Regions from separate parts of the Shewanella sp. cp20 genome, predicted to be linked through region 2. Evidence: predicted binding sites of a transcription regulator. Region 2 holds the regulator's gene; each other region holds the start of a gene.
The links. Region 2 encodes LexA, which represses DNA repair genes until DNA is damaged. Its sites were predicted from a motif close to TACTGTATNNNNATACAGTA; they were not measured.

Region 1 (7,668 bases), on a different contig from region 2:
GGGGCCCTTCGACGCCATCATGGTGACGGCCGCGGCCAGCAGTGTGCCTCAGGCGCTGCTCCAGCAGTTGGCCGATGGTGGCGTGCTGGTTATCCCCGTCGGCGACGAGGTTCAACAATTGATGCGCGTGGTGCGCCAAGGCGACCAATTTCATTCGCAGACTATCGAGATGGTGAAGTTTGTCCCTCTGGTTAACGGTGAACTCGCCTAGTGGTGGTTGTCATGTTTTTCGCTGGCGCTAAGGGAATAGGGGAGCTGTCATGTTGAGCCCCCCGAGTCGGTGTAGGTTTTTGCAAAAGCTTGTTCAAAAGCCTGTCGGCATGCTATGTGTCTTAATGCTTGCCGGTCTGCTGAACGCCTGTAGTTTTCAGGCCCATTCTCCCGCTCCCGTGGTTAACGTTAACTCGCCGGTGAAAAAAGCCTATAAACGAGGCGGCCTCACCTCCGACCACTATAAGGTCAGGCGCGGCGACACCCTCTATTCGATCGCCTGGGCGGCCAACAAAGATTTTGTCGAAATTGCCCGATATAACGGGCTTCGCAAGCCCTATACCATCTATCCAGGACAGGTTTTAAAGCTAAAATCGACAAACGCTGTTACAAATAGCAAAACCCAGCGTAGCACTCAGGTATCGAGCAAAAAAACGCAGCAAAACACAGTTAAAAATCAACCTAAACAAACAGTTAAACCTAGTCAGCAGGTGGCTGCCAGTAAAACGGCACCGGTGAAAAAATCGCTTGATCGGGGCGATAAATCTGCGTACGCTGTAACAACTGGTCAACAAAATGTTAACGGGGTTATCCACAAGCCCAGTAGCACCCTACCCAAGAAGGTTCAGCGCTGGCATTGGCCTGTTAAAGGCAAGTTGATCGGCACATTCTCTACCAAGGAGCAAGGTAATAAAGGGATTAAGATCGCAGGATCCCGAGGCGATCGCATTCAGGCCGCCGCCGATGGGCGAGTGGTGTATGCGGGAAATGCACTAAGGGGATACGGCAATCTGGTGATCATTAAGCATAGCGATGACTATCTCAGTGCTTATGCCCATGCCGATAAGATCTTAGTAAAAGAGAAGCAGTTCGTTACCGCGGGACAAACGGTGGCGAAAATGGGACAAACGGGTACCAACAGAGTGATGCTGCATTTCGAGATTCGGTATCACGGCAAATCCGTTGACCCACTTAAATTTTTGCCTAAATCATAATTTTATAGGCGCCATTTTGGCAATTGGAGGACAGTAAAGTGCAGTAAATTAGCATGTAAAATTTGGGAGAGTATATTATGGGTCGTAAACAATCTACCGCCGTGGCGGAGCCCTTGGTTGACTTGTCTAAGAATGAGTCTGATCTATCAGTTACCAACAGCAAGGAGGTTTTGAAAGAAGCAGAACTAGAACAGCAAGTACAAGATGACTTACAAAAGAACTTAGATGCCACTCAGCTGTATTTAAGTGAAATTGGATTTTCCCCCCTATTGAGTGCGGAAGAGGAGGTTTATTTCTCACGTAAGGCCCTAAAAGGCTGTGAAAAATCTCGCAACCGTATGATTGAGAGTAATCTCAGACTCGTCGTAAAAATTGCACGTCGTTATAACAATCGTGGCTTAGCCTTATTAGATCTGATTGAAGAAGGTAACTTAGGTTTGATCCGCGCCGTCGAAAAGTTCGATCCGGAACGCGGCTTTCGATTCTCAACCTATGCTACCTGGTGGATCCGCCAGACCATAGAACGTGCGATCATGAATCAAACCCGTACCATTCGCCTGCCTATTCATGTGGTGAAGGAGCTCAACGTTTACCTTCGTACCGCTAGGGAACTCGCGCACAAGCTAGATCATGAGCCTACCGCCGAAGAGATCGCCGAACAGTTAGACTTGCCCAGTAGCGATGTGAGTAAGATGCTGAAGCTCAATGAGCGTATCACCTCTGTCGATACCCCGCTGGGTGGTGACAACGACAAGGCACTGCTGGACGTTTTAGCCGATGATGATTGCGTGGGCCCGGATTACAAGGTGCAAGACGATGATATGTCTAAGTCTGTCGTGCGCTGGCTAGACGAGCTGAACAGCAAGCAGAGAGAAGTGCTTGCCCGTCGTTTCGGTTTGCTAGGTTATGAGCCATCGACGCTTGAAAATGTCGGTAAGGAGATAGGTCTCACTCGTGAGAGAGTGCGCCAGATCCAGGTGGAAGCCCTGAAACGGTTAAGAGATCTGCTCAGTGCACAAGGACTATCGGTAGAAGCTATCTTCAGAGTATAAGTGTGTATCGGGGTGTAGGCTTAAGGGCTGATTTAATGTACTTATCGCCGTTTTGAATTCGTCGCCTGGTTGAACAGGCCGTATGATGGCCAGAAGGTCGATGAGCAGTGCTAGCGTCTTGTTGAGAAAAGTTGCGGTAAGCGCCCTAAGGTGTAAACCTTTTTCATGAAGAGCCGACCCCAGAATTAAAAAAAGCGCATCTCTTAGAGGTGCGCTTTTTGCTGTCTAGACTTAATTAACCTAACTGTATTTAATTAACCAGCTGTATTTAATCAACGTAGTTGTTTGAGCTCATAGAGCAGATCCAGCGCCTGTCTCGGGGTAAGGCTGTCGGGATCTATGGTGTCTAATCTGTCTAGTGCCTTCGAGGCTTCAGGCATGGCGAGACTCAGCTGAGCCTGTCTGAGCTCGGGCTGGCCCTCCTCTCTGTCACGGCTCTCGAGATGATGCAGCTTGTGCTTGGCGGCCTGTACCACCTTGGCCGGTACCCCGGCGAGCGCCGCCACCTGCAGGCCATAACTCTTACTCGCCGCGCCTTCCTGCACCGCATGCATGAAGGCGATGGTGTCGTCATGCTCTATGGCGTCAAGGTGTACGTTAGCCACATTTTCCATCTGCTCGGGTAGCTGGGTCAGTTCGAAATAGTGGGTGGCAAACAGAGTCATCGACTTTAAGTTCTGCGCCAGATGTTCGGCGGCCGACCAGGCGAGCGATAAGCCGTCATAGGTCGAGGTGCCCCGGCCAATCTCGTCCATCAGCACCAGACTCTGCGGCGTGGCGTTATGCAGTATGTTGGCGGTTTCCGTCATCTCAACCATGAAGGTCGACCGGCCGGAGGCGAGATCGTCCGCGGCGCCAATACGGGTAAATATGCGATCCACTGGGCCGATGGCGGCCTTCTGCGCCGGCACGAAGCTACCGATATGGGCCATCAGGGTGATCAGTGCGACCTGACGCATATAGGTCGACTTACCGCCCATGTTCGGGCCGGTCACAATCAACATGCGTCTCGCCGGACTTAGTGCCACCGGGTTAGCGATAAAAGGCGACTGGCTGACACGTTCGACCACGGGATGTCTGCCCGCCTCGATATGGATGCCGCTCTGGGCGGTGAGTTCCGGCCTGTGATAGTCGAGCTGCTCGGCGCGTTCGGCAAAGTTAGTGATCACGTCGAGTTCGGCGGCCGCTCGGGCAAAGGCCTGTAATTCATGTAGACGTGGCATTAAGAGATCGAACAGCTCTTCCCATAGCTGTTTCTCCAGTGCCAGTGCCTTGCCCTGACTGGAAAGCACCTTCTCCTCATGTTCCTTGAGCTCGGCGACGATATAACGCTCTGTGTTCTTCAGCGTCTGTCTGCGCTGATAGCTCATGGGAACCAGATCTGACTCGCGGCGACTCACCTCGATGTAATAGCCGTGCACCCTGTTGTAGCCAACTTTCAGGGTCGAGGCGCCTGTGGCGGCCTTCTCGCGTGCCTCGAGTTCGGCAAGGTAGTCGGTTGCGCCTTGGCTGAGTTTGCGCCACTCATCCAGCTCTGCATGATAGCCCTCTTTAATCACTCCACCGTCGCGGATCAGCATAGGCGGGTTGTCGACGATGGCGCGACTCAGGAGGGCATGCTCTTCGGGAAACTCGCCGATAGATTGTGACAGGGTACGCAGATGTGCGCTGTGACAATCGGCTAGCTGTTGCTGTATTTCGGGCAATAGGGCGAGAGCCTGACGCAGGCGGGCAAAGTCACGGGGGCGGGCACTGCGAATGGCCAGACGCGCCGTGATACGCTCTATGTCGCCCAGGGCTTTTAGCTGCTCATGCAGACTCTCGTGATAACCATTGTCCAGTAGCTCGTCGATAGCATCGTGACGGGCACGAATGATGTTGTGGTTGCGCAGCGGTTCGTGGATCCAGCGCTGTAACATGCGGCTACCCATAGGAGTTGCCGTGTTATCCAGTACCGAGGCCAGAGTGTTATCGCTGCCCCCCTGCAGGTTTCGGGTCAGCTCCAGATTCTTTCGGGTGGCCGCGTCCAGCACTATGCTGTCGCATTGATTGAAACGTGTGATGGCGTTGATATGGGGCAGGGCGGTGCGCTGGGTATCTTTCACATACTGGATAAGGCAGCCTGCTGCCTGCAGCGACAACCTGACTTCTCCTAGGCCGAAGCCATAGAGGTCTTTGGTGCCGAACTGTTCCAGCAGCAGCTTGTAGCTGGTGTCATAGTCGAACTCCCATTCGGGGCGGCGACGCTTACCCGAAAGCGAAGCGATCAGTGCCGGCTCGCTGAAATCTTCGCTGTAGAGCAGCTCTGCCGGATTGGTGCGTTGTAGCTCGGCTTCCAGTGCCTCTTTGCTGGCCAGCTCTGTAACCACGAAGCGCCCAGATGAGACATCCAGGGTCGCGTAACCAAAGCCAACCTTACCGTGATAGACGGCGGCAAGCAGGTTGTCTTGCCTCTCCTGCAACAGGGCTTCATCGGTAAGCGTGCCAGGGGTGACGATGCGAACGATTTTTCGCTCCACCGGTCCCTTAGTGGTGGCAGGGTCACCTATCTGCTCGCAGATAGCCACAGATACCCTGAGTTGCACCAGCTTAGCCAAATAGCCTTCTACCGCATGGTAGGGAATGCCCGCCATGGGGATAGGGTCACCACCACTCTTGCCCCGGGCCGTTAAGGAGATCCCTAACAGCTCAGATGCGCGTTTAGCATCGTCGTAGAAGAGCTCGTAAAAATCTCCCATACGATAAAAAAGCAACATATCGGGTGTTTCGGCTTTCAGCGTCAGATATTGACGCATCATGGGGGTGTGCTTTTCAAGATGTTGAGTATCGACGGCGTTCATGAATTAACCAAGGTATCCTGCTACAAAAATGTCTGTCATAGCCCCGCGGCTAGCACAGAATGAATGGCCTCAATACTAACAATAAATTGATGGCGGTTGCGCATTTATCCTGCCTGTTTGGATAAATTTAGTGCTAATGCGCCTTGGGGCATTTAGCTGGCTTTGTCAGAGCTTAGGCAAAAATAATCGCATACAGTACTTGATACTGTATGATTGTACAGTATACTAGGTTTCATATTGAGACAGCCTAAAGCGATGCAGAAACCGTCTGCGGGCTTTAACTTAACGGATACCCCACAGCGCAGCGTCTGTGATTGAGAGGAAAGCAGAATGAAGATTGATGCGAATAAAGAGAAAGCCCTGAGCGCGGTTCTTGGCCAGATTGAGAAGCAGTTTGGTAAAGGCTCTATCATGAAGCTAGGTGAAAACCGCTCTATGGATGTTGAGACTATCTCAACGGGTTCTCTGTCGCTGGACGTTGCATTAGGTGCCGGTGGTCTGCCACTGGGTCGTATCGTCGAGATCTATGGTCCTGAATCTTCGGGTAAGACAACCTTGACCCTGGAAGTGATTGCGGCGGCTCAGCGCGAAGGTAAGGTTTGTGCCTTCATCGACGCCGAGCACGCGCTGGACCCTATCTATGCGCAAAAGCTGGGTGTGGATATCGATAACCTGCTGTGTTCTCAACCCGATACTGGCGAGCAGGCCCTTGAGATCTGTGACGCACTGACGCGTTCTGGTGCTGTGGATGTGATCATCGTCGACTCGGTAGCTGCCCTGACGCCTAAGGCGGAAATCGAAGGCGAGATCGGTGATTCTCACATGGGTCTAGCCGCGCGTATGATGAGTCAGGCGATGCGTAAATTGGCGGGTAACCTAAAGCAATCTAACACCTTGCTGATCTTCATCAACCAGATCCGTATGAAGATTGGTGTGATGTTCGGTAACCCTGAGACCACAACTGGTGGTAACGCCCTTAAGTTCTACGCCTCCGTTCGTTTGGATATTCGTCGTACGGGCGCCATCAAGGACCGTGAAGAGGTTATCGGTAACGAGACCCGCGTTAAGGTGGTGAAGAACAAGATTGCCGCACCGTTTAAGCAGGCGGAGTTCCAGATCCTCTATGGTGAAGGTATTAACCGCACCGGTGAGCTGGTGGACCTTGGTGTGATGCACAAGCTGATCGAAAAGTCGGGTGCCTGGTACAGCTACAAGGGCGACAAGATTGGCCAGGGCCGCGCTAATGCCGGTAAGTACCTGGTAGAGAACCCAGAGATTGCTGCCGAAATCGACCAGGCGCTGCGCGCCATGCTGCTGGGTGCTGGTCAAGTGGTTGCCGAGTCGGCCACTGGCGATGAGAATGTCGATCTGGAAACCGGTGAAGTATTTTAAGCTGGCCCGTTTCAGCTAATCGGTTTTTGATGACTCAGGCTTTGCAATGACCTTGGTTTTTTCATGACCATGTCGGCGATGCAAGTTGCGGTGGGCCTGCTGGCCCGCCGCGATTATTCCCGCTATCAGATAAAGAGTAAGCTGAATCAGAAAGGCTTTCTCGACGGCGAGATCGAAGCGGTGCTAGGCGAATGTGAGCGCCAGGGCTATCTCGATGACGCCAGGTTTGCCGGACTCTTGTTGCGTTCTCATATCGCCAAAGGTCATGGTCATAATAAGATTCGTCAATCCATGTCGCAGAAGGGACTGACTAAAGAGGTTATCGAGTCGATCCTCAATCAGAGCGATTGTGACTGGTTCGAGCTGGCGAGGCAGAAAGCCGCCAAGAAGTATGCCGCTAGCGGCCCTATTCAAGATCAGAAAGACCGCGCCAGGCGAGTGCGTTATCTTCTCTCCCAAGGTTTTGGCTTCGATCAGGTCGCCTATGCCTTAGAGGTCGACCCCGACTTAGATTAAGACCAATTCCCTGACGACTATCTAAGCAATGGCTATGGCTCAGGCGCAGGCTATGAATCAGGCAATGACTCACACAATGGCCCTGATTATGACCCAGGCAATGTTTCAGACTAGGATTAAGTCATAGCCTGAAAGTCATCCTCGCTCTATAGCTAACAGACCCAATGGAAACTGAGGCTTTTTACGGTTTCTTTGGGGATCCTCGGCTAAACCTCTGGTTGTTCCCCCATAGACTGCTTATAATGCTGGGCTAACTGAGCATCGTCGGTGAACCTTTTGCTTTCATCGCTAAAATAATCAAATTCAGGATGATTTCATGTATCAAACCACTGCAGCGCTGAGAAGTGCTTTCTTGGAGTTTTTCCGCAGAAACGGTCACCAGGTTGTGGACAGCAGTTCACTGGTACCTGGCAATGATCCCACCTTGCTATTTACCAATGCAGGGATGAACCAGTTTAAAGATGTTTTCCTTGGGGAAGACAAGCGTGACTATACTCGAGCCACCACGGCCCAGCGCTGTGTGCGCGCTGGCGGTAAGCATAACGACCTAGATAATGTCGGTTACACCGCGCGTCACCATACCTTCTTCGAGATGCTGGGTAACTTCAGCTTCGGTGATTATTTCAAGCAAGATGCGATTCGTTTTGCCTGGACCTTTCTAAC
Region 2 (7,668 bases):
GTGAGACTGTTAAGCTGGGAAGCGATGATCTTATGGGCCGCGATATCGGCAGAGGTCACCGGGGTATTGTCGGATTTCACCTCTTTGTCAAAACTGCCCTCGAGGTAGATCCCTTTAATGGCTTCTCCCGCCTCGATGGCAATCGAAATCGCCTGCTCAACATACTCTTCTGGCTTCATCACAACTCCAACAGCCTACATCTGGCAATGCCTAATATGATAATTCGGATTAACTACTTTAGTTTTAGATGTTTCTGTGCCAAAAACAAGGCGCTAACGCTTCGAGATTCGGAAAAGTCATCTTCTAATAACAACTCAGACCACTGGCTCAATGGCCAACGCACCAGCTCTATGGGTTCGGGCTCGTCACCCTGCAATCGACTCTCGTACAGATCCTCGGCAACGAAGATCTGCATCTTGCTGGCAAAGTAGCCCGGCGCCAGGCTCAGCTCCATCAGATGGGTCAACTTACGAGCACCAAAGCCGATCTCCTCCTGCAGCTCTCGGTTGGCCGCCTGGGCATGGGTCTCCCCAGGATCCACTAAGCCTTTGGGGAAGCCCAACTCGTAACTATGGGTGCCTGCCGCATATTCGCGTCCCAACAGGAGTTCCTCGCCATGCACAGGCACCACCATCACGGCGCCGCGGGTATTACCCTTCATGCGCTCATATTGACGCTCAACCTGATTCGAAAATTTTAAATGCACCTGCTCTATCTGAAACAGACGGCTCTGGGCAACAACTTCGGCATGTAGGATCTGCGGCTTTTTGTCCGACATTGAACTTCCTGAAAAATGGCGTTTGCTTAACCACTCAATCTTACTATGATGGGCCTAATCCACAACTCAAACCAAGGAATTTTTTTACGACCTTTATGTTTCCCTGGAATAAGATAGACACCGTATTGTTAGACATGGACGGTACCCTGCTGGATCTGCATTTCGACAACCACTTCTGGCTCAGCCTGGTGCCTCAGGCCTTGTGTCAGCAGCGGCAGATCCCACCGGCCGAGGCCCAGCAACTGGTAGAGAGTGCCTATGCCAAGGTCTTCGGCACCCTGGAGTGGTATTGCCTCGAATATTGGCAACAGGAGTTGGGTCTGGACATTCTGGCGCTGCATCACACCCTGGTCGACAGGATCCAGCTGCGTCAGGACAGCATGCCCTTTCTCGGCGCGCTCGCCAAATACGGCAAGCGACGCATCTTAGTCACCAACGCCCATCCCCACAGTCTGGCGTTGAAGCTCAAACATACCGAGCTGGCTAGCGGGCTAGACGAGATGCTCTCCAGCCACACGACCGGCTATCCCAAGGAGCATCCCGAGTTCTGGCGTCACCTGTTTAATGAGTATTCCCTGGATCCCAGCCGCTGTCTGTTTATCGACGACAGTGAGCCCATTCTACTGGCGGCCCAAAAAGCCGGCGTCGGCTATCAGCTAGGGATCAAGAACCCCGACAGCCAGAAGCCGCACAAGCAGTTTGCCGACTTCCCGGCCATCGACGATTACCATCATCTACTCGTCTCCCTAGAACAGGCTCAACGAGACTAGCCGCCTGCGCTTTACGCGCTAATCGCTTGATGAGACTGACAGAATATCTGGTTAATACTTGCACTGTATAAAATACTGTATATACTGACAGGTACTGTATGGAAAGACAGGATTAATCATGAGACCCTTAACCCCGAGACAAGCCGAGATTTTAGATCTGATTAAACGCAATATTGCCGACACCGGCATGCCGCCTACCCGTGCGGAAATTGCGCGTCGCTTAGGCTTTAAGAGTGCCAATGCCGCCGAGGAACACCTCAAGGCGCTGGCCAAGAAAGGTTGCATCGAGATCATGCCCGGCACCTCACGCGGCATTAAGCTGACCCAAGAGGAAGAGCCTGAAGATCTCGGTCTGCCTCTCATTGGCCAGGTCGCCGCCGGTGAGCCAATCCTGGCTCAGGAGCATGTGGAGCAACACTATCAGGTTGATCCAAGCATGTTCCGCCCCAGCGCCGACTTCCTGCTGAGGGTCAAGGGTGACAGTATGAAAGATATCGGCATTCTCGAAGGCGATCTGCTGGCAGTACATAAGGTCGAACAGGCCAGAAACGGTCAGATCATTGTTGCCCGTGTGGAAGACGATGTCACAGTTAAACGCTTCGAGAAGCGCGGCAGCACCGTATTCCTTCATGCAGAAAACGAAGAATATTCCCCTATCGTCGTCGATCTCACCACTCAGAGCCTGAGTATCGAAGGCCTGGCCGTTGGCGTTATTCGAAATGGAGACTGGCAATGAACAACCTCATGGGCATGGCGCCACGCCATCCAGGGCTGTGGGTCGATCTCGACAGCTCGCTTAAGCGCGGCGATAGAAACACTATCTCCACGACGGCAAGTTCGACTCAGGGCAAACAGGAGCTCCAGGCCCTCACTCCGGAACTGGCCAGACTCAGTCAGCAGGGGCAATGGGTGGTGCTGATCAGCCCGCCAAACATAGGCTACAAACAGATGCTGGCCGACGGAGGTGTTCGCATGGATCGTATATTACTTGTGCACACCAAGGATGAGGTCGAAACTCTGTGGGCGATGGAAAAAGCCCTCACAAGTGGTACATCCAGTGCGGTGATCTGCTGGGCGCAAACCTTGGATGCCCGTGATAGTCGTCGCCTGCAGATCGTCGCCAAGAATACCCGCGCATTAGGGGTAGTGATCGAAGATGCGAACGGTCACTTACCTGCCAGCCCGTTTTCCCAAGAGGATCGCAGCGGTCAGCCCTCGAATCTGTTTAGCTCGCTACACTAATCATCCTCGCACTACCTTTCCATACAGACGCCCCGCAAGGGGCGTTTTTGTGTCTGTTTTGTTTAGCAAAATAAAATAAAAGTGATCTTGATCAATATTTAAACAGCCATTAAGTTAGTAATAGATATCAACGATTATTTGTTATATCGCACAATTTGGTTGTCGGCTTGAGCGGCGAAAATAATCCTGTAACACCTCGCCCACGGAAGCTGAAATTGGTCTGATATATTCAGCCGTAAGTGCAAGCGTGGTCACCACCAACAGAACAAGAGTTTCACCACCGACGCACTTTGAAGTCATCGTTGCTTTTTTGGGAACTGAAGAGTTTGCATAGAGCCGAGACATACTGTGTGGCTCTTCTTTGTAGTTGCCTTCGCAATTGACAGAGGAGAAGTCTAGTGAAGCAAGTGTTGTGTTGTTTGCTGGCGTTGCTATTTACGCCCACCATACTCGCAGCAGATATGCCCCTGAATATGACATCAGGGGTCACAGAGATCAGTAATAAGGTGTTTAGCCTGCATATGACGATTCTCTATATCTGTTGTGCCATAGGCCTGGTCGTCTTTGGCGTGATGATCTACTCCATCATCAACCACAGGCGTTCTAAGGGTGCCGTCGCGGCAAACTTTCATGAGAGCACTAAGGTAGAGATCGCCTGGACGATCGTGCCTTTTGTCATCTTGATCCTCATGGCCATCCCAGCCACCAAGACACTGATCGCCATGGAAGATCCCAGCAATGCCGATCTCACCATTAAGATCACAGGTTCCCAATGGAAATGGCACTACAGCTACTTCGATCAAGACATTAGCTACTACAGCCTACTCGCCACTCCCAGAGAACAGATAGAGGGCAAGGAGGACAAAGGCGAACACTACCTGCTGGAAGTCGACAAACCCCTGGTGCTACCGGTCAATCGTAAGATCCGTTTCCTGATGACCTCAGAAGATGTGATCCACTCCTGGTGGGTTCCCGCCTTCGCGGTGAAGAAAGATGCAAACCCAGGCTTTATCAATGAAGCCTGGACCCGTATCGACAAGCCCGGCATCTATCGAGGGCAATGCGCCGAGCTCTGTGGCAAAGACCATGGTTTCATGCCCATAGTGGTGCAGGTACTCTCGGAAGCCGATTTCGATAACTGGATTGTAGAACAGGAGGCCCAGGCCAATGCGGCCGCCGCCGAGGCTCAGGCCGCCCTGTCTAAGACCCTATCGAAAGACGAGCTTATGGCCCAGGGTGAGCAGGTCTATATGGCCCGCTGCGCCGCCTGCCACCAACCAAATGGCGCCGGCCTGCCGGGTGTATTCCCCTCGCTCATCGGTAGCCCAATCATAAAAGGCCCTGTCGCCGATCACCTCTCTGTGGTGCTACACGGTCGATCTGGCACGGCGATGCAGGCCTTCGCGCAGCAGTTGACCGCCACAGAAATTGCCGCCGTGGTGACCTACGAGCGTAATGCCTGGGGCAACGACAGCGGCGATATGGTTCAGGCAGCCGACGTTAACCAGGCAAGCTCAGGTGCACAGAGCGGCACAGATGCCGGTACAAATGCTGAGACGGCCCAGCCGACACCTCCACCAGCAGCCACAACGACCGAGTCAACCGAGCCGGCCTCCTCTAATGATGACGCTAAAGCAGTGGTTTTAGACGACCTCAGCATGGATGAGCTGATGGCTAAGGGCGAGCAGGTTTACCTCGGCCACTGCGCCGCCTGCCACCAGGCCACAGGCATGGGTCTGCCGGGCGCCTTCCCGGCACTAAAGGGCAGTGCCATCGCCACAGGGCCGGTTGATAACCACATCGACATAGTGCTTCACGGCAAGCCGGGTACCGCCATGCAGGCCTTTGCCAGCCAGTTAACGCCTCAGGAACTCGCTGCGGTGATCACCTTTGAGCGCAACGCTTGGGGTAACAACACAGGCGATATGGTTCAGGCAACAGACGTCAATCAAGCAGGTCAATAGGAAGGCATTATGAATGCAATAACGCGTGAAGCAGATATGGATGCCACTCATATTGGCGAACATTCAACCCACCATGAGGAGCACCCCACGGGAATAAAACGTTGGCTGTTTACCACCAACCATAAAGATATCGGTACCCTCTATCTCTGGTTTAGTTTCATCATGTTCTTAACCGGCGGCGCCATGGCCATGGTGATCCGTGCCGAGCTATTCCAACCGGGTCTACAACTGGTGGAGCCTAACTTCTTCAATCAGATGACCACGGTACATGGTCTGATCATGGTATTTGGCGCCGTGATGCCAGCCTTTACCGGCCTAGCTAACTGGCTGATCCCTATGATGATAGGGGCGCCAGACATGGCCCTGCCGCGCATGAACAACTGGAGCTTCTGGATCTTGCCCTTCGCCTTTGCGATCCTGATTAGCTCGCTGTTTATGGAGGGCGGTGGCCCTAATTTTGGCTGGACCTTCTATGCCCCGCTGTCGACGGCCTATAGCCCGGACAGTACGGCCTTGTTTGTCTTCTCGGTACACATCATGGGGATCAGCTCCATCATGGGCGCCATCAATGTGATCGTCACCATAGTTAACATGCGCGCCCCCGGCATGACCTGGATGAAGCTGCCACTGTTTGTCTGGACCTGGCTGATCACCGCCTTCCTGCTGATCGCCGTGATGCCAGTGCTCGCCGGTGTGGTCACCATGGTACTGACTGACAAGTTCTTCGGCACCAGCTTCTTCGATGCCGCCGGCGGTGGTGATCCTGTGATGTTCCAGCATATCTTCTGGTTCTTCGGCCACCCCGAGGTCTACATCATGATCTTGCCATCCTTCGGCATCATCTCGGCCATAGTACCCGCCTTCAGCCGCAAGAAGCTGTTTGGCTACTCCTCCATGGTATACGCCACCGCCAGCATCGCGATCCTCTCGTTCCTGGTCTGGGCGCACCACATGTTTACCACAGGGATGCCTGTGTTCGCCGAGCTCTTCTTCATGTACTGCACCATGCTTATCGCCGTACCGACCGGGGTGAAGGTATTCAACTGGGTAGCCACCATCTGGCGCGGCTCGCTTACCTTCGAGACCCCCATGCTGTTCTCGCTGGCCTTCATCATCCTCTTCACCATAGGCGGCTTCTCCGGGCTGATGCTGGCCATCACGCCGGTGGATTTCCAGTACCACGATACCTACTTCGTCGTGGCTCACTTCCACTATGTGCTGGTGTCGGGCGCCATCTTCTCCATCATGGCGGCGGCTTATTACTGGCTGCCTAAGTGGACGGGACACATGTATAGCGAGAAGCTCGGCAAGCTGCATTTCTGGTGCTCCGTCATCTCGGTGAATGTGCTCTTCTTCCCCATGCACTTCCTGGGGCTGGCGGGCATGCCGAGACGTATTCCGGACTACTCGATTCAGTTTGCCGATGTGAACCAAATTGTCTCTATCGGCGGCTTCGCCTTCGGCCTGTCGCAACTGATCTTCCTGGTGGTGGTGATCAAGTGCATTCGCGGCGGCGAGGCGGCTCCCAGCAAGCCGTGGGATGGCGCCGAGGGCCTGGAGTGGACCCTGCCGAGCCCGGCCCCCTACCATTCATTCTCGACACCACCCGAGGTGAAATAGCATGACGGACACTAAGGCGTACTCCAACCGTAAGCTGATCGGCCTATTACTATTAGGTTGCGTGGGCATGTTTGGCTTCGGATTCGCCTTGGTGCCCCTATACGATGTGCTATGTGAAAAATTAGGCATCAATGGTAAGACGCAATCGACCGCCGCCGAATATAAGGCGGTGACCATAGACACCAGTCGTACGGTAACGGTCGAATTTATGGCTCAGACTCAGAAAGATATGCCCTGGGTCTTCGCCCCCGAGATGAAACGTATTCAGGTGCATCCGGGTGAGGTGGTCCGTACTCAGTTTCACGCCAAGAACCTCTCGGCACAGCAGATTGTCGGACAGGCGATCCCCTCTGTCTCACCGGGACAGGGCGCGGCCTACTTCCACAAGACGGAGTGCTTCTGCTTTAACCAGCAAAGACTCGAAGCCAATGCCGATGCGCAATTACCCTTGATCTTCTACGTCGATACCGAGCTGCCCGAGCAGATCTCGACACTGACCCTCTCTTATACGCTATACAACATCACCGACAAGGGGTACGTAGGTGATGTTGAGCAAGGAGCTGCGAAATGACAAGCAAACATGAACACTACTATGTCCCCGCCCAGAGCGCCTGGCCCATCATAGGTGCCGTCGGCCTCTTCCTGATCGCCTATGGCGCAGGCAGTTATGTACAGCAGTTACAGACGGAACAAACCAGTGGGGGTTATATCCTCACCGCGGGGATCGCCGTTATCCTCTACATGGTCTTCGGCTGGTTTAGAACAGTGATCGGCGAGTCCATGTCTGGCCTCTATTCCAAACAGATGGACCGCTCCTTCAGGCAGGGCATGAGCTGGTTTATCTTCTCCGAGGTGATGTTCTTCGCCGCCTTCTTCGGCGCCCTGCTCTATGCCCGCACCATTGCCGTGCCTTGGCTCGGCGGCGCCTCAAACAATGCCATGACTCACGAGGTGCTCTGGCCCAATTTCCAGGCGGTCTGGCCCCTGGTGGCCACACCGGACGGCACCAAGACGGAAGCCATGGGATGGACGGGCCTACCCCTCTACAACACCATCATACTGCTGACCTCGTCGGTCACCCTGCACTTCGCCCACGTGAGCCTGGAGAAGAGTAAACGCACCGCGCTCACCCTCTGGCTGGGGATCACCATACTCTTAGGTCTCGCCTTCCTCTTCCTCCAGGCGAAAGAGTATGCCCACGCCTATCAGGAGATGGGGCTGACCCTCTCCTCCGGCGTCTATGGCAATACCTTCTTCCTGCTCACTGGATTTCACGGCATGCACGTGACCCTGG
Region 3 (7,668 bases), on a different contig from region 2:
ACTATCAAGCAGCCTTTCTCTTTCGACAGCGGCCCGGAGACTATCTCACCGCTTGGCGAAATCAGCGCAGAGTCCCCAGGATTGATCCAGGCTTCATCGGCCGGATAGAGCCGGTCGACGTCGGGAAAATCATCCGGGAGGTCCTGCCGTTCTAGGGCGACGCCACAGGATATCACCCAGCACTTACCCTCTCTGGCGATGTGCTGCATTGTGCCTATCCAAGCCGCGCCGCTATCGTAGGTCGGCGCGATATAGATCTCTACGCCTTGGGAGTAGAGCGCGTACCTGGCAAGGGGCATATAGTTCTCCCAACAGATTAGGCTGCCGATTCTGCCCACAGGGGTATCGACCACATTCAATCCATGGCCGTCCCCCATCCCCCAGACCATACGCTCGGGATTGGTCGGCATGAGTTTACGGTGATGATTAACAATCTGACCTTGGGGATCTATGGTGACGAGGGAGTTGTAGAGGGTGGCACGGCTGTTGGCATTGTCTCTCTCGTTAATGCCGCAGACGAGGGTGACGGCGTTTCGTTTAGCCGCCGCTTGCAGCGACTCAAGATCATCCGACGATAGGTCGACGGCATTTTGCAGTAACCTGGCATGTAACTCTTCACAGATCCCCCAGTCGCCGCCCGGCCTGAGGCGCCAGATCCATGCCGGGTAGCCGGGAATGAAGGCTTCGGGAAAAACAATCAACTCAGATCCCTGAGCCGATGCCGAGTCTATCAGGGCCACCGCCTTGGCAATAGTGCCCTGCTTGTCCAGCACACAAGGCGCCTCTTGAATGATAGCTACCTTCTTCATAGATCAATCCTTTTCATCAGGAATGGAGGTAACCCTCAGTATAGTTTGCCCACCCCCAAGTTTCGTAAAATCCCCCCCTCAGATGACCCAAGCCCCAAAAGCAATCTATGCCAAACTGTTGGAAATAAAAAAGGTCTAATCGAAGAGATAGATAACCCGGTGTAGATACGTCGGTGAGCTTCCGAAACAGGACCACTCTTTGACATCCATGTCACCGCGGCATTCGTGAGTCCATTAACATCAGATGTTTCGGCAGAGTCTAAAGGGACTTATTCAAATAACATCCGTATTTAAATGCCAGTTCGGCATCCATGCCTCTCGTTCGTGAGCACGAAGCTGCGCTTCACTCACCGTCTCACAGGCGTATCTGCACAACCCTCGCCGGGCAGGCGTTAGATAGGAGTGAAGGCATGACCCTCAACTCATTTAACAGATGAGGATATCGCCAAATGACAATCAAGCAAACTAAGGGAATGTCAAACCTTCATTCCAAGGCCAACCCACTTTGGGACAAAAATCAGTTAGATTTCGCAGAGCCCACATGGAAGTGCTCGTGGCTAGCCAAAATAGTGTTTGCACATAAGCCCACCGCAGGTGATAGATAACCATTAAGGTTAACCCTTTAAATTCGCCAAAAAGTTACAATGCAGCCAGCGGCTACTTCAAAAAAGAAATGTCTAGCCTTCATTTCAAGGTGCGCTAAAACCCGAGATCCATCTGCGCACCATGCTCGGCCTCATCCAGCCCGGCATGAGCAAGCTCACTCTCGAGCCCGACGGAGACCCCCAGCAGGCGAATACCGCGGCCGGCACGGCGCTCCAGTGCCTGGCTGAGCAGGTCGTAAAACAGCTTCACCGATACCTCGTCGCTACGCTGCTCTATGGTGGTCTGTTTGAAATCATCAAACTTAAGCTTAACCACCTGCTTATGAATGCGCCGCGACTTGGCGCTGCGACCGATGCGCCCAGACAGCTCTTGGATAAGCTGGGGCATCACCGCCTGGCACTGCTCATAGGTATAGATATCTTTGGCGAGCGTGGTCTCTACCCCTACCGATTTGCGCTCCCTATGCGGGGAGATGCCGCGGGGGTCTATTCCCTGCGCCCTGTCGTAAAGTACGCCACCAAACTTGCCGAAGCGCTCCGCCAGACTCTGACGGCTGCAGGCCTGCACGTCGGCGCAGGTGTTGAGCCCCATGGCTTCCAGCTTAGCGGCCGTCACCTTGCCGACGCCGGGTATCTTAATCAGCAGCAGGGTCTTCACAAATTCGGGGATCATCTGTGGAGTGATCACATACTGGCCGTTAGGCTTGTTGAGATCCGAGGCGATCTTGGCCAGAAACTTCACCGGTGCGATACCGGCGGAGGCGGTGAGTCCGGTAGCCTCGAAGATCTCCCGACGAATCGCCTCGGCAATTAATGTGGCCGAGCCCTGATGCCGGGTACAATCGCTGACATCCAGATAGGCTTCATCCAGCGACAGCGGCTCGATTAATTCTGTGTAGCGGGCAAACACCTCACGGATCTGCGCCGATACCTCCTTGTAGACTGACATGCGCCCGGGTACCAGAATGAGATCCGGGCAAAGCTTGAGGGCATAGGCGGAGGCCATGGCCGAGCGCACACCAAACTTGCGCGCCTCGTAGTTACAGGTGCTGATGACGCCGCGGCGATCGCTGCGTCCGCCCACGGCGATGGGCTTGCCCCTAAGCTCGGGAAAATCACGCATCTCGACCGCCGCAAAGAAGCAGTCCATGTCTACATGAATAATCTTTTTCACCTTAATACCTCCATCGCCAAGAATACTGTACATTTAAACAGTATTCAATCACTTCCCGAGCGGTTGATAGCCTAAGCTCGAATAGCAGCCAATAAGGCATTGAATGACAGACAGCAAAAAGCCACCCTAAGGTGGCTTTGTCTCGATTTCATCTTGGATGGCTAAGATGACGCGGCGCGCCTTGGGCCGCTTACATCTTAGACTGAAGGTAATTCTGCAGGCCAATCTTGTCGATGAGGCCTAGCTGTTTCTCTAGCCAGTACATATGGTCAGATTCGGTCTCTTCCAGTAACACCTCTAGCAGCTCACGTGAGACGTAATCTTGTTTCTCCTCGCACAGGGCGATGGCTTCACGCAGGTTAGCCGCCACCTGATACTCGTAGTTGAGGTCGTTCTGCAACATCTCCTGGGGATCTTTACCTATGTTCAGCGCCTCGCGACTGGCGACATCCGGCTTGCCCTCGAGGAACAGGATGCGCTGTACCAGCTTCTTGGCGTGTTCACGTTCGTCGTCAGACTCATGGGAGATACGCTCGTGCAGCTCGTCAAGGCCCCAGTCTTCATACATCAAGCCGTGGACGAAATATTGATCCATCGCCGACAACTCACCGGTGAGCAGCTTATTGAGGGTGTCGATCACTTCCTGATTGCCTTTCATTCTTCTCTCCCTATTCCGACTCTATCTGCGACTGCAGGTAATTCTGAATTCCTGTCATCTTAATGAGATCTTGCTGGGCCTCGATCCAGTCCAGATACTCCTCCTCATCTTCGAGCAGGTCTTCGAGGATCTCACGGCTCACATAATCCCGCTCCTGCTCACACAGGGCGATCACACTGCGCAGCTCAACCAGCTGCTCTTCGAGCATGGTCTTGTCACACTGCAACATCTCCTCGGGATTCTCGCCTATACGCAACTTCTCAAGTTGTTGCAGGTTAGGGAGCCCCTCGAGAAACAGCACCCGCTCGATCAACTTGTCGGCATGCTTCATATCTTTGATCGACTTCTTGTAGCACTTCTCGTTGAGCTCTTCCAGACCCCAATTCTTGTACATGCGTGCGTGCAAAAAGTACTGGTTAATGGCCGTCAATTCGAAGGTCAGTATCTTGTTTAACTGACGAATGACGTTCGGATGACCCTTCATTTGATCTCCTTAGTAAGATTTGATCTAAATCAATATTTAAGCCTAGAGCAATTTTCACCCAATTACAAATAAACATTAAGTTTCAATCAGTTACCAAAGAAAATCATTCTCATTCGCGCTTTGATTAGCAAGATGATTAAAGACAATGAATCCAGAGTGTTAAGGACGATAGCCGAAAAAGATGGGGCTTGAGGTAGGCGTGAGCAGAAAAACGGGGTAACAAAAAAGGCCCCAAATGGGACCTTTAGTTCAGACGCTCACTGGCGTTCGCTAGATAATACGATCTTTGGCCAGCTTCTCGCGACGAGCCTCTTCTTCGGCCATCTTCGCCTTACGCTTATCGCATGGGTCGTCACAGTCACAGGCCTTCTCGATACCGAGGGCACCCAGACCACCACAGCTGCCGGCGACCGCCTTCTGCTTCACCAAGTAGCCGATAGACATAAGAACAAAAAACAGTAGCAATACCACAAAAGCCGCTAAAAAAGTGCTCATCACTGACTCCAGATACACATAAGTCACTGCTGCGCTTATGTGTCTAACTATTTGACTAGCTATTCAACTAACATTTTAGAATGCGCCCGGCCACCATGTTTAAACGGGCCCGCGCACCAGTGGCGCCTATTCTATCACAAACCCACGTAGGGCTTAAAGGCATCGCTATAGTAGACCTTGAAGCCTTGCGCTTGCTTCTCGATCAACATGACGGCCAGATGCTCACGCTCGGCCAGAGTCAGCGAAGCCTGGGTACCCAGCACCATCATGGCGGTGGCATAACCGTCGGCTATCATGCTCTCCTTGGCCAGCACGGTAACTGAGGCCAGCTTATGGTCGATAGGATAGCCATTACGGGGATCGATAATATGGGTAAAGCGCTGCCCCTCTTCCTCGTAATAGTTGCGATAGTCGCCAGAGGTTGCCATGGCCATATTGCCCGGCTCAATCACCTGCTGCACCACGCGCTCATCTTCATCTGGCTGCTCGACGGCGATCACCCAGGGGCTGTCATCGGCCTTGACGCCATAGAGGCTGATCTCGCCGCCTATCTCCACCAGATAGCCTTTGGGGTGATACTTGCTAAGCAGGCTGGCCACCTTGTCGACCCCAAAGCCCTTGGCGATGGAGGAAAGGTCAACGTAAAGTGCCGGATTAGTCTTGCTCAGCTTGAGGCCATCGACCTCTAGGTATTGGATACCCGTCTTGGCCTTGGTCGCGGCAATCAGCTCGGCGCTCGGCACGCGAGTCGGGCGCTTATCGGGTCCGAAGCCCCAGAGGTTCACCAGCGGGCCTAGGGTGATGTCCAGCGCGCCATCTGTCTTACGATAGAGGTTGATACCCGCCTGCACCACCTTGGCCGTATCGGGGGATACCACCAGGCTAGATTCGAGGGTCATCTGATTGAAGCGCGATAGCTCAGAGTCTTTACGGTAGGTAGACATCTGATCGTTCACCTGCTCCAGCGCCAGGTCGATCTCCGCCTGGAGGAGCTGCTCGTCGGGCATCTGTTTATCGCCGACAAATTTGATGTGATAGGTGGTGCCCATGGTCTGTCCAGACATAGCAATCATCTTGACAGGTTGGCTACAGGCCGAAATAAAAAAGGCTAGTCCCGCCAGGACTAACCCCTTGATAAAGGTCTTATACATATTGACCATTGTCCTTAATGATAACCCGGTAACACACTCCCTAAGGGCCATTGGCGCCTTAGGGAGCACGATAATCACGGCAATAATATCACAAGAATGATTGCTTAGCCGCCGAAGTCATCCAGCAGGATGTTTTCATCTTCAACGCCAAGATCTTTAAGCATGCCGATAACCGCCGCGTTCATCATTGGAGGTCCACACATGTAGAACTCACAATCTTCTGGCGCTTCGTGGTCACGTAGGTAGTTTTCATACAGTACATTATGGATGAAGCCTGTGTAACCATCCCAGTTATCTTCAGGTTGTGGGTCAGACAGGGCCACGTGCCATACGAAGTTATCATTCTCGGCCGCCAGGCCATCGAAATCTTCAACGTAGAACATCTCACGCTTAGAACGCGCACCGTACCAGAAGCTCATCTTACGCTTAGACTTAAGACGCTTGAGCTGGTCGAAGATGTGTGAACGCATTGGTGCCATACCTGCACCACCACCGATGAATACCATCTCGGCATCGGTGTCTTTCGCGAAGAACTCACCGAATGGACCAGAGATAGTCACCTTGTCACCAGCCTTCAGGCTCCAGATGTATGAAGACATCTTACCGCAAGGCAGAGACAGGTTACGTGGAGGCGGTGTCGCGATACGTACGTTCAGCATGATGATACCTTCCTCTTCAGGATAGTTCGCCATTGAGTACGCACGGATTGTCTCTTCGTCTACCTTAGACTCCAGCTTGAAGAAGCCAAAGTGCTCCCAGTCACCACGGTATTCTGCTGGTACGTCGAAATCGGCGTACTTAACATGGTGCGCAGGCGCCTCGATCTGAATGTAACCACCGGCACGGAAAGGCACAGACTCGCCATCAGGGATAGCCAGCTTAAGCTCTTTAATGAAGGTTGCCTTGTTATCGTTAGAGATAACTTCACATTCCCACTTCTTGATACCGAAGATCTCTTCTTCCAGTTCGATCTCCATATCTGACTTAACGTTGACCTGACAAGACAGACGACAACCGTTACGGGCATCGCCCTTAGAGATATGGTCGAGTTCTGTTGGCAGAATATCACCGCCACCAGACTTAACGATTACCTTACACTGGCCACAAGAACCACCGCCACCACAAGCCGACGATACGAAGATACCGTTATCAGCCAGTGCGCCCAGTAATTTGCCGCCCGCAGGTGTTTTAATTGCTTTATCTGCATCTTCGTTGATGCCGATAGTAATATCGCCACTCGGAACCAGTTTTGATTTGGCGAACAGAATCACCAATACCAAGACCAGTACGATGGCTGTAAACATACTCACACCGAGGTATACATCGATTGGAGTAGATTCAATAATACCCATTAACTTATCCTTAAAGGTTCAAAATCAGAAGCCGTTAAGGTGTCTCTATTACAGAGACACACCTGAGAACGACATGAAACCTAGCGCCATCAAACCCGCAGTCACGAAGGTAATACCTAGACCACGCAGACCATTAGGGACATCAGCATATTTTAACTTCTCACGGATACCGGCCAGCAGCACAATCGCAAGTGCCCAACCGATACCTGAACCTATGCCGAACACTAAACTTTCACCCAGGTTGTAGTCACGCTCAACCATGAAAGAAACCGCACCGAAAATCGCACAGTTTACTGTGATCAGCGGTAGGAAGATCCCCAGCGCGTTGTATAGCGGTGGGAAATACTTATCCAATGCCATCTCAAGGATTTGAACCAGCGCCGCGATCACACCGATGAAGGTGATGAACTTAAGGAAGCTCAGGTCTGCATCGGGTACGCCAGCCCAGGCCAAGGCGCCCGGTGCCAAAATACCCTGATAGATGATTTGGTTAACAGGTACTGAAATTGCCAATACCACGATTACGGCAACACCTAAGCCCATGGCCGTGGTGACTTTCTTAGACACAGCCAAGAAGGTACACATACCAAGGAAGAAGGATAACGCCATGTTTTCAATGAAAACAGAACGGATTAATAGACTAATATAATGTTCCATTACGCTTATCCTTTTGCTTCAACTTGCTCTGGCTTGATGGTACGGATAATCCAGATCAACGATGCAATCAGGAAGAACGCACTTGGTGGCAGCAGGAGCAGACCGTTTGGCTGATACCAGCCACCGTCAGAGATCTTGCTTAGGATCTCGACACCAAATAGCGAACCGTTACCAAACAATTCACGCACGAAGCCAACTGACAACAAGATGGCACCATAACCCAGACCGTTACCGATACCGTCCATGAAGCTCATCATAGGTGGCGTCTTCATAGCGTAAGCTT
Region 4 (7,668 bases), on a different contig from region 2:
ATGGTGGTCGCCGATATATTGCCTTGGAGCAGCTTCTCGAGCTGAGCGATCTTCTTACTGAGCTGATCTATACAGGGAGAGAGGTGCGCGCCCGTCTGATTAAACAGATTTTCATTAAATCGCTCGGTATCTTGTAGCAGCTTGCGCTGCCCCTTAGGCAATTGACTGTCGTGTTGCAGCACCTCTTGCTCTAACTGTTTCAGTTGGACTCGCAGGCGATGGATAAGTTCATTTGTCTTCATGCCCAGGCTCCCCATGCCAGATTAATGGCGATGAGTATCACTATGCTAATAAACAGAGGACGAATAAAGGGGACGCCAAACTTGATGGCGGTGCGGGCGCCGATAAATGAGCCGAGCATCATGCAAAGCCCCATCGACAGACCGACCATCAGGTTCACCTGTCCCAATACCAGAAACACGCTCAGGGAGGTGAGATTACTAATCAGGGTCATGGCCCTGGCAAGGCCGCAGCTATTAAGCACCGGCAGTCGATATTGGGATACGCTGCTAATGGTCCAGAAGGCGCCGGTAGCCGGGCCCGCGAATCCATCGTAGAAACCAAGTGGTAGCCCTTGGCGCCACTGCTTAAATTTGGAGGGTGCTTTTACCGGCGGCTCATAGCTGGGGCAGCCCATGGCGTTAGGTTTAAGTAAGGTATATACGGCCACGGCGATGATAAACAGCGGCAGCCACTTTTCTAGCCACTGATTGTCGATCAGGTAAACCACAAAGGTGCCTATTACGGCGCCGATGAAGGTGGCAATGGAGGCGTGATACCAAAACTTGGGGGTAAAAAACTGCTTACGATAATAGGTAAAGGCCGCCATGGAGGAACCAAAACTGGCGGCCAGCTTATTGGTACCCAGCGCCGTGTGTGGCGGAATGCCTATGGTGAGCAGGGCCGGGATCGACAGTAGGCCACCGCCACCGGCGACGGCATCGATAAAACCTGCGATAAAGCCGGTCGCAGCAAGAATCGCCCAGCTACCTGGGTCGAGTAATAGATCCAATGGTATTCCTATTCAATGACTTGTCGAAAGGGGGGCAGGGCATCCAGTAGAGACTTGCCGTAGCGTTTGGTCACTAAGCGGCGATCCAATATGGTGATCCTGCCATAATCCTCTTCTTTACGCAGTAATCTACCACAACTTTGGATTAATTTACGTGAAGCATCGGGGATAGTCAGCTGTAAGAAGGGATTTCCCCCTTTTGCCTTAATGTATTCCGCGTGCGCCTGTTCCACCGGTGAGGTGGGGACGGCAAAGGGCAGTTTAGTGATGATAAGGTTGGTCAGGTAGTCACCGGGAAGGTCGAGACCCTCGGAGAAACTGCCGGTACCGAAGATGATGCTGACCTCGCCATTGTCACAGCGTGTCTTGTGATCTTGTAGCAGCTGCTGACGGGACGCCTCACCCTGGATAAGCAGCGGCGACTTAATCTTGCTTCGGACCAGATCGGCCACCTTCTCCATCTGCCAGTAGGAGGCGAACAGCACCAGTGTGGCCATCTCACCATCGATAAGGGTAAGGATCTGCTCCGCCAGCTCGTCGGTATAACGATCGTCCGTGGGTTCGGTTTGCATCTTGGGCAGATAGAGGGTGGCGTTCTGCTGGAAGTCGAACGGACTGTCCATGGCAAGATAGCGACTGCCATCATTGATGGAGAGCCCCACCTGATGGGTAAAGTGATTGAAATTGTTGAGTGCCCTCAGGGTGGCGCTACAGAGCACCACGCCGGCGGCCTTCTCCCACAGCAGGGTTTCGAGCATATAACCCACTTCGATAGGGGAGACATTAAACAGATAGTCACTCTGCTTGCCCACAAGATGCTCTACCCAGCGGGCCATGGGGGCGCCCTTGGCGCTGTCTTCCTTGGCCATCATCTTCCACAGCTTCTGCAAGTTCTCAAGGCGCTGCAACATGAAGCCTGTCTCACTCAGTAGCTGTTCTGACTGGTGCTTAGGCAGTTCGCCATCCTTAATCGCCTCGTTGAGCAGGGCCAGCATCTTGTTAAATTGCTTGAGGGCGCTGCTGGATGCGGTAGCCAGGTTTTCGGCCAGCATGGTGAGCGCTGCTGGCAGCTTGCCGTGCTCGAAGCGGATGCGCCGCTCAGGGTTATCAAATTTTGCCGCCTGGCCATCGCAATATTGCGCGACGCTGGTAAGCAGGCTGGTGAGATCGTTGATGTGATCCAACATGGCCTGAGCGGGGGCAATAATGTGGTTGCTCTTGAGTTGATTTTGCAGTTTGGCGCTGGTCTTGCCGACCTTTTCCAGCCAGTCAATGGCGCCCCTCAGAGTGGCTTGGGCGCTCGAGAAGTCTCTAGCCACCAACGGCAGGTGATGGGCCTCGTCGATCACATAATAGAGCTCTTCCGGGTCGGGCAGAATCACACCGCCGCCCAGCTCAAGATCGGCAAATAGCAGGCTATGGTTGGCGATCAGCACATCCCAGGTGTCGACATCTTCTCGGGCCTTATGGAAAGGGCAGTGCCTGTGGCTGGCGAGCTGTCGATGACAGCTGTGTTTATCGCAGGCGATCTGCTGCCACAGATGATCCGGTAGCGGCTGAGAGAGGGTATCGCGCTCGCCGTTCCAGCGACCCTCATGAAAATCTTTGAGCAGTTTTTGCAGTAGCTCGACCTGACTATGGTCGGGCTTGGTCTGCCACATGGCCATCTGTGTGCCGTCATCGCCACCGATCAGCATCTCTAGCTTGGAGAGGCAGACATAGCGCTGACGCCCTTTTACCAGACCGAAGGTGAAGTTAAGCCCAGATTGCTTGGAGAAGAAGGGCAGGTCCTTATTGAGCAGCTGCTCCTGCAGGGCAACCGTTGCCGTGGCGATACAGACCTTTTTTTTGCTGGCCAATGCCAGTGGAATCGCGCCTAAGATATAAGCCAGCGACTTACCTATGCCAGTGCCAGCCTCGACCACTATGATACGCCTGTGCTTGTCATATTCACCCGCAAGTGTCTTGGAGATCTCTGCGACGATATAATTTTGTTCCCGACGCGATCTGAAGTTAGGCAGGGCGGCGGCAATATCTTTGTAAATCGTGCGGATCTGGGTTTTAACGTCGGCAGATAACATGAAGGCTTATGTCTGGCAAATAATGCTGTACATAATAACAGTGATTACATAGCCTAAGAAGAGTTGATGTGAGGAATTCACGACTTATTTGTCGTCAACAATCCTAATGTGTTGAATTAAATTGGAAAACAGTAAAGCTTGCATGATTTGAACACCCCTGTTTTGAGTGTAAAGGGACGGATCTTAACCCGTCACCACCTAGGCAGCGAATTACATTATTACCTCTGTACGGCCGACGGGCCGCTGCGGGTGATCGTGCCTCACGGCGAGCGGATCTGCTTTTGCCGGACTCAGGATGAGTTACGCTTGCTCGATGGCAACCAAGAGAGTGGCTTACGCAGCGAGGCGCTTAATTTAACCACCTTCGACGACGAGCCGGTCAGCGCGCTCTATTTTGCTAATAATCAGAGTTTTAGACACCTAAGCCGTGTGGCTACTGACAAGGGGATCGCCCTGTATGAGTCTGAGCTCAGGGCCGAGCAACGCTATCTTATCGAGCGCTATATCGCATTAGACGTCGAGTTTATCGGCCGCTGGCTGAATAGTTCCCATAGTCCTTGCCTGAGTGAACCGCAGACGATCCCCACCTTGATCGCCGAGCGGGCCAGACGCAGCGATTTAGCGGTTAAGCTGTCGGTGGTTTCGTTCGATTTCGAGTGTGCGATGGATGGCGAGCTTTTTAGCGTGGGTCTGTATGGACAATCGGCTAGCGGCGAGCCCTACAAACAGGTGATTATGGTAGGGGAGGCGTGTGAGTCGCCGCCAGACTATCTTCAGCTTGTGGCAGATGAGGCGGCGCTTATTAAGGCCTTGTTGGACTGGTTCTGGCTGCATGATCCCGACATCATCATAGGTTGGGCTGTAATCACCTTTGACCTGGACTTTTGTATCGCAGGGCCAAGGCGCTCAATATTCCGCTAACGCTGGGCAGGCAGGGTTCGCAGCTTTCGTGGCGTGTCGACAACAAGTATCGGCCGGAGACCTTAATCTTGCACGGGCGGGTGGTGCTCGATGGCATAGATTGGTTAAAGGCGGCTTTTTATCAGTTTGAGAGTTTTAGCCTGGAGTCTGTCGCCAGGGAACTGCTTGGTGAAGGCAAGGCGATTCATGATGTCAGCCATAGGGCAGAAGAGATAGCGATGCTGTTTCGTCAAGATAAGGCGGCGCTGGCCCACTACAATATTACCGATTGTCGCCTGGTGTGGGAGATCTTCGAAAAAACGGACCTGCTGGCCTTCGTGATGGAACGCTCTCGCCTGACAGGTTTAGAGCTTGGCCGTGTCGGCGCCTCGGTGGCGGCATTTAATAATCTCTATCTGCCGCATCTGCACCGCGCCGGTTATGTGGCGCCAAGTGTGCCGATAAGCGATGGCATAGAGAGTCCGGGTGGCTATGTGATGGACTCTAAACCCGGTCTCTATGAGCACATATTGGTGCTCGATTTTAAGAGCCTTTATCCCTCGATCATCAGAACCTTTCTCATCGATCCTAAGGGACTGGTGGAAGGATTAAAGGAAGGTGCAAAAGGCTCCAAAGCAGAGAGCGATACCGTCCCCGGCTTTCTCGGGGCGCAGTTTAGCCGTAGTTCTCCCATCCTGCCTGAACTTATCGCCAGTTTGTCGGCCAAGCGGGAGCAGGCGAAGCGCGATGCCAATGCGCCCCTTTCCCAGGCGATAAAGATCATCATGAATTCCCTGTATGGGGTGCTGGGTTCTCGCGGCTGTGTGTTTCACGATGCGCGCCTAGCCAGCTCGATAACCCTTAGGGGCCATGAGATCATGAAACAGACCAAGCAATGGATTGAAGCAGAGGGATTGACCGTCATCTATGGTGATACCGATTCGACCTTTGTGCATATCTCGTCGCCAGAGCGCGTTGGTGATATCGATGCCTTTGCGCGGGAACTTGTCGCATCGATCAACGAAAAATGGCGACGCAAGCTCAAGCAGGACTTTAAGCTAGACTGTTACCTAGAGCTTGAATATGAACGTCACTTCGAGCAGTTTTTTATGCCGACATTGAGGGGGTCAACCGAGGGTTCTAAGAAGCGTTATGTCGGCGCGTACCAGCAGGATGACCGCAGTCTCAAGTTGGTTTTTAAGGGGATGGAGCAGGTAAGGAGTGACTGGAGCCCCTTGGCGCGCGAGGTGCAGGCCGAGCTTTATTATCGGCTCTTTGCCAAGCAGGATGTGCTCGGTTATTTAAAGCAGATCGTCGAGGCGTTGCAGCAGGGCGAGCTGGACGATAAATTAATCTTCTCCAAACGCCTTAGGCGCAACATAGAAGACTATACTGCAAAGTCATCGCCTCACGTTAAGGCAGCGACCCTCTGGTGTCAGCGAAGCGGAGATGATAGCCATGGTAAACGGGGCGAAAAGATAAGTTATCTGATGACTCAAAATGGTGCTGAACCTGTACAGCATCGTCTTGGAAAGATCGATTATCAATATTATCTGGATAAACAGATAGCGCCTATTTCTGATCCCATACTTTCAATTTTAAACACTAGTTTCAATAATCTTGTGGCCAAGCAAATGTCGTTAATTTAGTTGTTTTCTGGTTGTTGAGATAGTGATGAATTGTTAATGCTTGGTGTAAAGTCTGAGATTTCGGGAATTCTTAAGTTAAATTGGTGAAAAATAGCGCCGTTATTGTGATATTCGTCTTTGAGGGAATGCTAATCTTTTGCTAGTCTTTAGCTGAAATTGGAACGAAATAAAACAACGGAATGTAGCACAAAAAGATAAAGCAGACTGAACATAACAAAAGGTTAGACAAACAGATGAAGAAGAGTGTAATAGCAACAGCGTTAGCGGCTGTCATTTTTGTCCCCGCTGTATCCGCTATCGAGATCTATAAAGACGATAAAAATGCGGTAGAAATTGGTGGTTTTATTGATGCCCGTGTTATTAACACTCAAGGTTCAACTGAAGTGGTTAACGGTGCATCACGGATCAATTTTGGATTTACTCGTGAGATGAGCGACGGCTGGAAGGCCTTCACTAAGCTGGAGTGGGGAGTTAACCCATTCGGTAACAGCGAAATCGTATACAGCAGCGAGAGTAACTTCGAATCTAAGAGCGGTGACTTTCTTAACAACCGTTTAGGTTATGTCGGTATTGCCCATGATCTCTATGGTAGCCTGACCATAGGTAAGCAGTGGGGTGCTTGGTATGACGTCGTCTATAACACCAACTATGGCTTCGTATGGGATGGTAATGCTGCGGGTGTATATACCTACAACAAGGCCGATGGCGCGGTAAACGGTGTGGGTCGTGGTGACAAGATTGTACAGTACCGTAACAGCATTGGCGATCTAAGCTTTGCCGTTCAGGTGCAGCTCAAGCACGATACCTTCTATACCTGCGAAGCAGATCCTAACTTGCCGACAGACTGTAAAGAGCGCTGGGACAGCCAAGATCCCGTGTTAGATTCAGAGGAAGTTGAGTACGATTACACCTATGGTGCTTCTGCTACCTACCAGGTAAACGATAAACTTTCTGTCACCGCTGGTATCAACCGTGGTGAGTTTGATGTCACCTTCAGAAAGACCTCTGAGCAGATCACCGCCATAGATGTGATTTATGGTGTTGGTGCGACCTGGGGTAACTGGGACGGTGAAGGTTTCTATGGCGCGGCTAACTTCAACAAAAACGAGAACCATGATACCGATAACCTGGGTCGTCTGATCAAAGACTCTTACGGTGTCGAAACCCTGTTCTCGTACAAGTTTGATAACGGCTTCCGTCCCTTTGTTTCTTACAATGTCTTAGATGCGGGTAAGGACTATGTGATTCAACCAAACAATGTCGATCCTAATTCTTCGTTCAAGCGTCAGTTCGTTGTGGTCGGTCTCCATTATGTATGGGATGCCAACACAGTACTCTATGTTGAAGGCCGTAAAGACTTCAGTGAGTTCGACGGTGCCGATGCTGAGGCCCAGGCGAAATTAGAAGAAGACGGTGTAGCGATCGGTATTCGTTACACGCTGTAATAATTACTGTAAGTAGAAATGAAAGCTTGAATAAGCCAACAAAAAAGCGCCTATAGGGCGCTTTTTTATGTTCAGTCAAAAAGTTTTTCCCGTTAAGGATCGGGGCGATAATCCAGTATTAGTTTGCCTTACCATTTAACTTGAGTCTCTTTGTTCACTATGGCGAAGATGTGTCTATTTTAGCGTTAGCATTTCACCTCATTGTCTGCTCTTAACGATAGTGCGTCATGGCCGAATAGGCTTTTCCGAAAGGAGACAGCGATTTAATCTTCACTGGTTGCTTAATTTGTAATCAATTCTTTACGTGAAAATATGAGTTCTGCCCAATGAGCAGCGTGAACTTACAATTAAGCCTCTTTGTTACAGCTACAGACATTTAACATCTTACCGTTATTTAGTTTGATTTTACCTAATTAAACACTCTCTTAATTTAGTATGGCCTGTTGGGTGGTTAAATATATTCAAATCATTATCTTGTTGTTTTTTATTGTGATTAATCTTTTGTCTTATCTGTCTTTATAGTTAATTCGTGGGATTCTTGTACATAAACTGTCGAATTGCTCCTGCTAACAAAAACCTGA

Region 1: recA (recombinase RecA) is a predicted target of LexA. The motif match lies at 5,301-5,320, and genes of this name have one in related genera.
Region 3: dinB (DNA polymerase IV) is a predicted target of LexA. The motif match lies at 2,612-2,631, and genes of this name have one in related genera.
Region 4: dinG (ATP-dependent DNA helicase DinG) is a predicted target of LexA. The motif match lies at 3,117-3,136, and genes of this name have one in related genera.

The regions. Positions count from the first base shown of each region.
Region 1 covers NZ_JPII01000029.1:180,058-187,725, forward strand. Annotated here, with positions in the region: gene DB48_RS11915 (protein-L-isoaspartate(D-aspartate) O-methyltransferase) at 1-211, shown strand, start outside; gene DB48_RS11920 (peptidoglycan DD-metalloendopeptidase family protein) at 321-1,205, shown strand; gene rpoS (RNA polymerase sigma factor RpoS) at 1,283-2,257, shown strand; gene mutS (DNA mismatch repair protein MutS) at 2,530-5,097, opposite strand; gene recA (recombinase RecA) at 5,428-6,489, shown strand; gene recX (recombination regulator RecX) at 6,553-7,005, shown strand; gene alaS (alanine--tRNA ligase) at 7,322-7,668, shown strand, end outside.
Region 2 covers NZ_JPII01000019.1:174,182-181,849, reverse strand. Annotated here, with positions in the region: gene cysQ (3'(2'),5'-bisphosphate nucleotidase CysQ) at 1-179, opposite strand, end outside; gene nudE (ADP compounds hydrolase NudE) at 233-778, opposite strand; gene yrfG (GMP/IMP nucleotidase) at 874-1,548, shown strand; gene lexA (transcriptional repressor LexA) at 1,667-2,284, shown strand; gene DB48_RS07735 (cell division inhibitor SulA) at 2,281-2,790, shown strand; gene coxB (cytochrome c oxidase subunit II) at 3,189-4,754, shown strand; gene ctaD (cytochrome c oxidase subunit I) at 4,764-6,374, shown strand; gene DB48_RS07720 (cytochrome c oxidase assembly protein) at 6,376-6,945, shown strand; gene DB48_RS07715 (cytochrome c oxidase subunit 3) at 6,942-7,668, shown strand, end outside.
Region 3 covers NZ_JPII01000016.1:68,968-76,635, reverse strand. Annotated here, with positions in the region: gene DB48_RS04275 (carbon-nitrogen hydrolase family protein) at 1-809, opposite strand, end outside; gene dinB (DNA polymerase IV) at 1,509-2,588, opposite strand; gene bfr (bacterioferritin) at 2,779-3,246, opposite strand; gene bfr (bacterioferritin) at 3,257-3,730, opposite strand; gene nqrM ((Na+)-NQR maturation NqrM) at 4,001-4,225, opposite strand; gene DB48_RS04250 (FAD:protein FMN transferase) at 4,360-5,376, opposite strand; gene nqrF (NADH:ubiquinone reductase (Na(+)-transporting) subunit F) at 5,481-6,728, opposite strand; gene nqrE (NADH:ubiquinone reductase (Na(+)-transporting) subunit E) at 6,777-7,385, opposite strand; gene DB48_RS04235 (NADH:ubiquinone reductase (Na(+)-transporting) subunit D) at 7,391-7,668, opposite strand, start outside.
Region 4 covers NZ_JPII01000017.1:356,377-364,044, forward strand. Annotated here, with positions in the region: gene DB48_RS06210 (primosomal replication protein) at 1-242, opposite strand, end outside; gene DB48_RS06215 (sulfite exporter TauE/SafE family protein) at 239-1,012, opposite strand; gene dinG (ATP-dependent DNA helicase DinG) at 1,021-3,093, opposite strand; partial or broken gene DB48_RS06225 (DNA polymerase II) at 3,256-5,642, shown strand; gene DB48_RS06230 (porin) at 5,876-7,087, shown strand.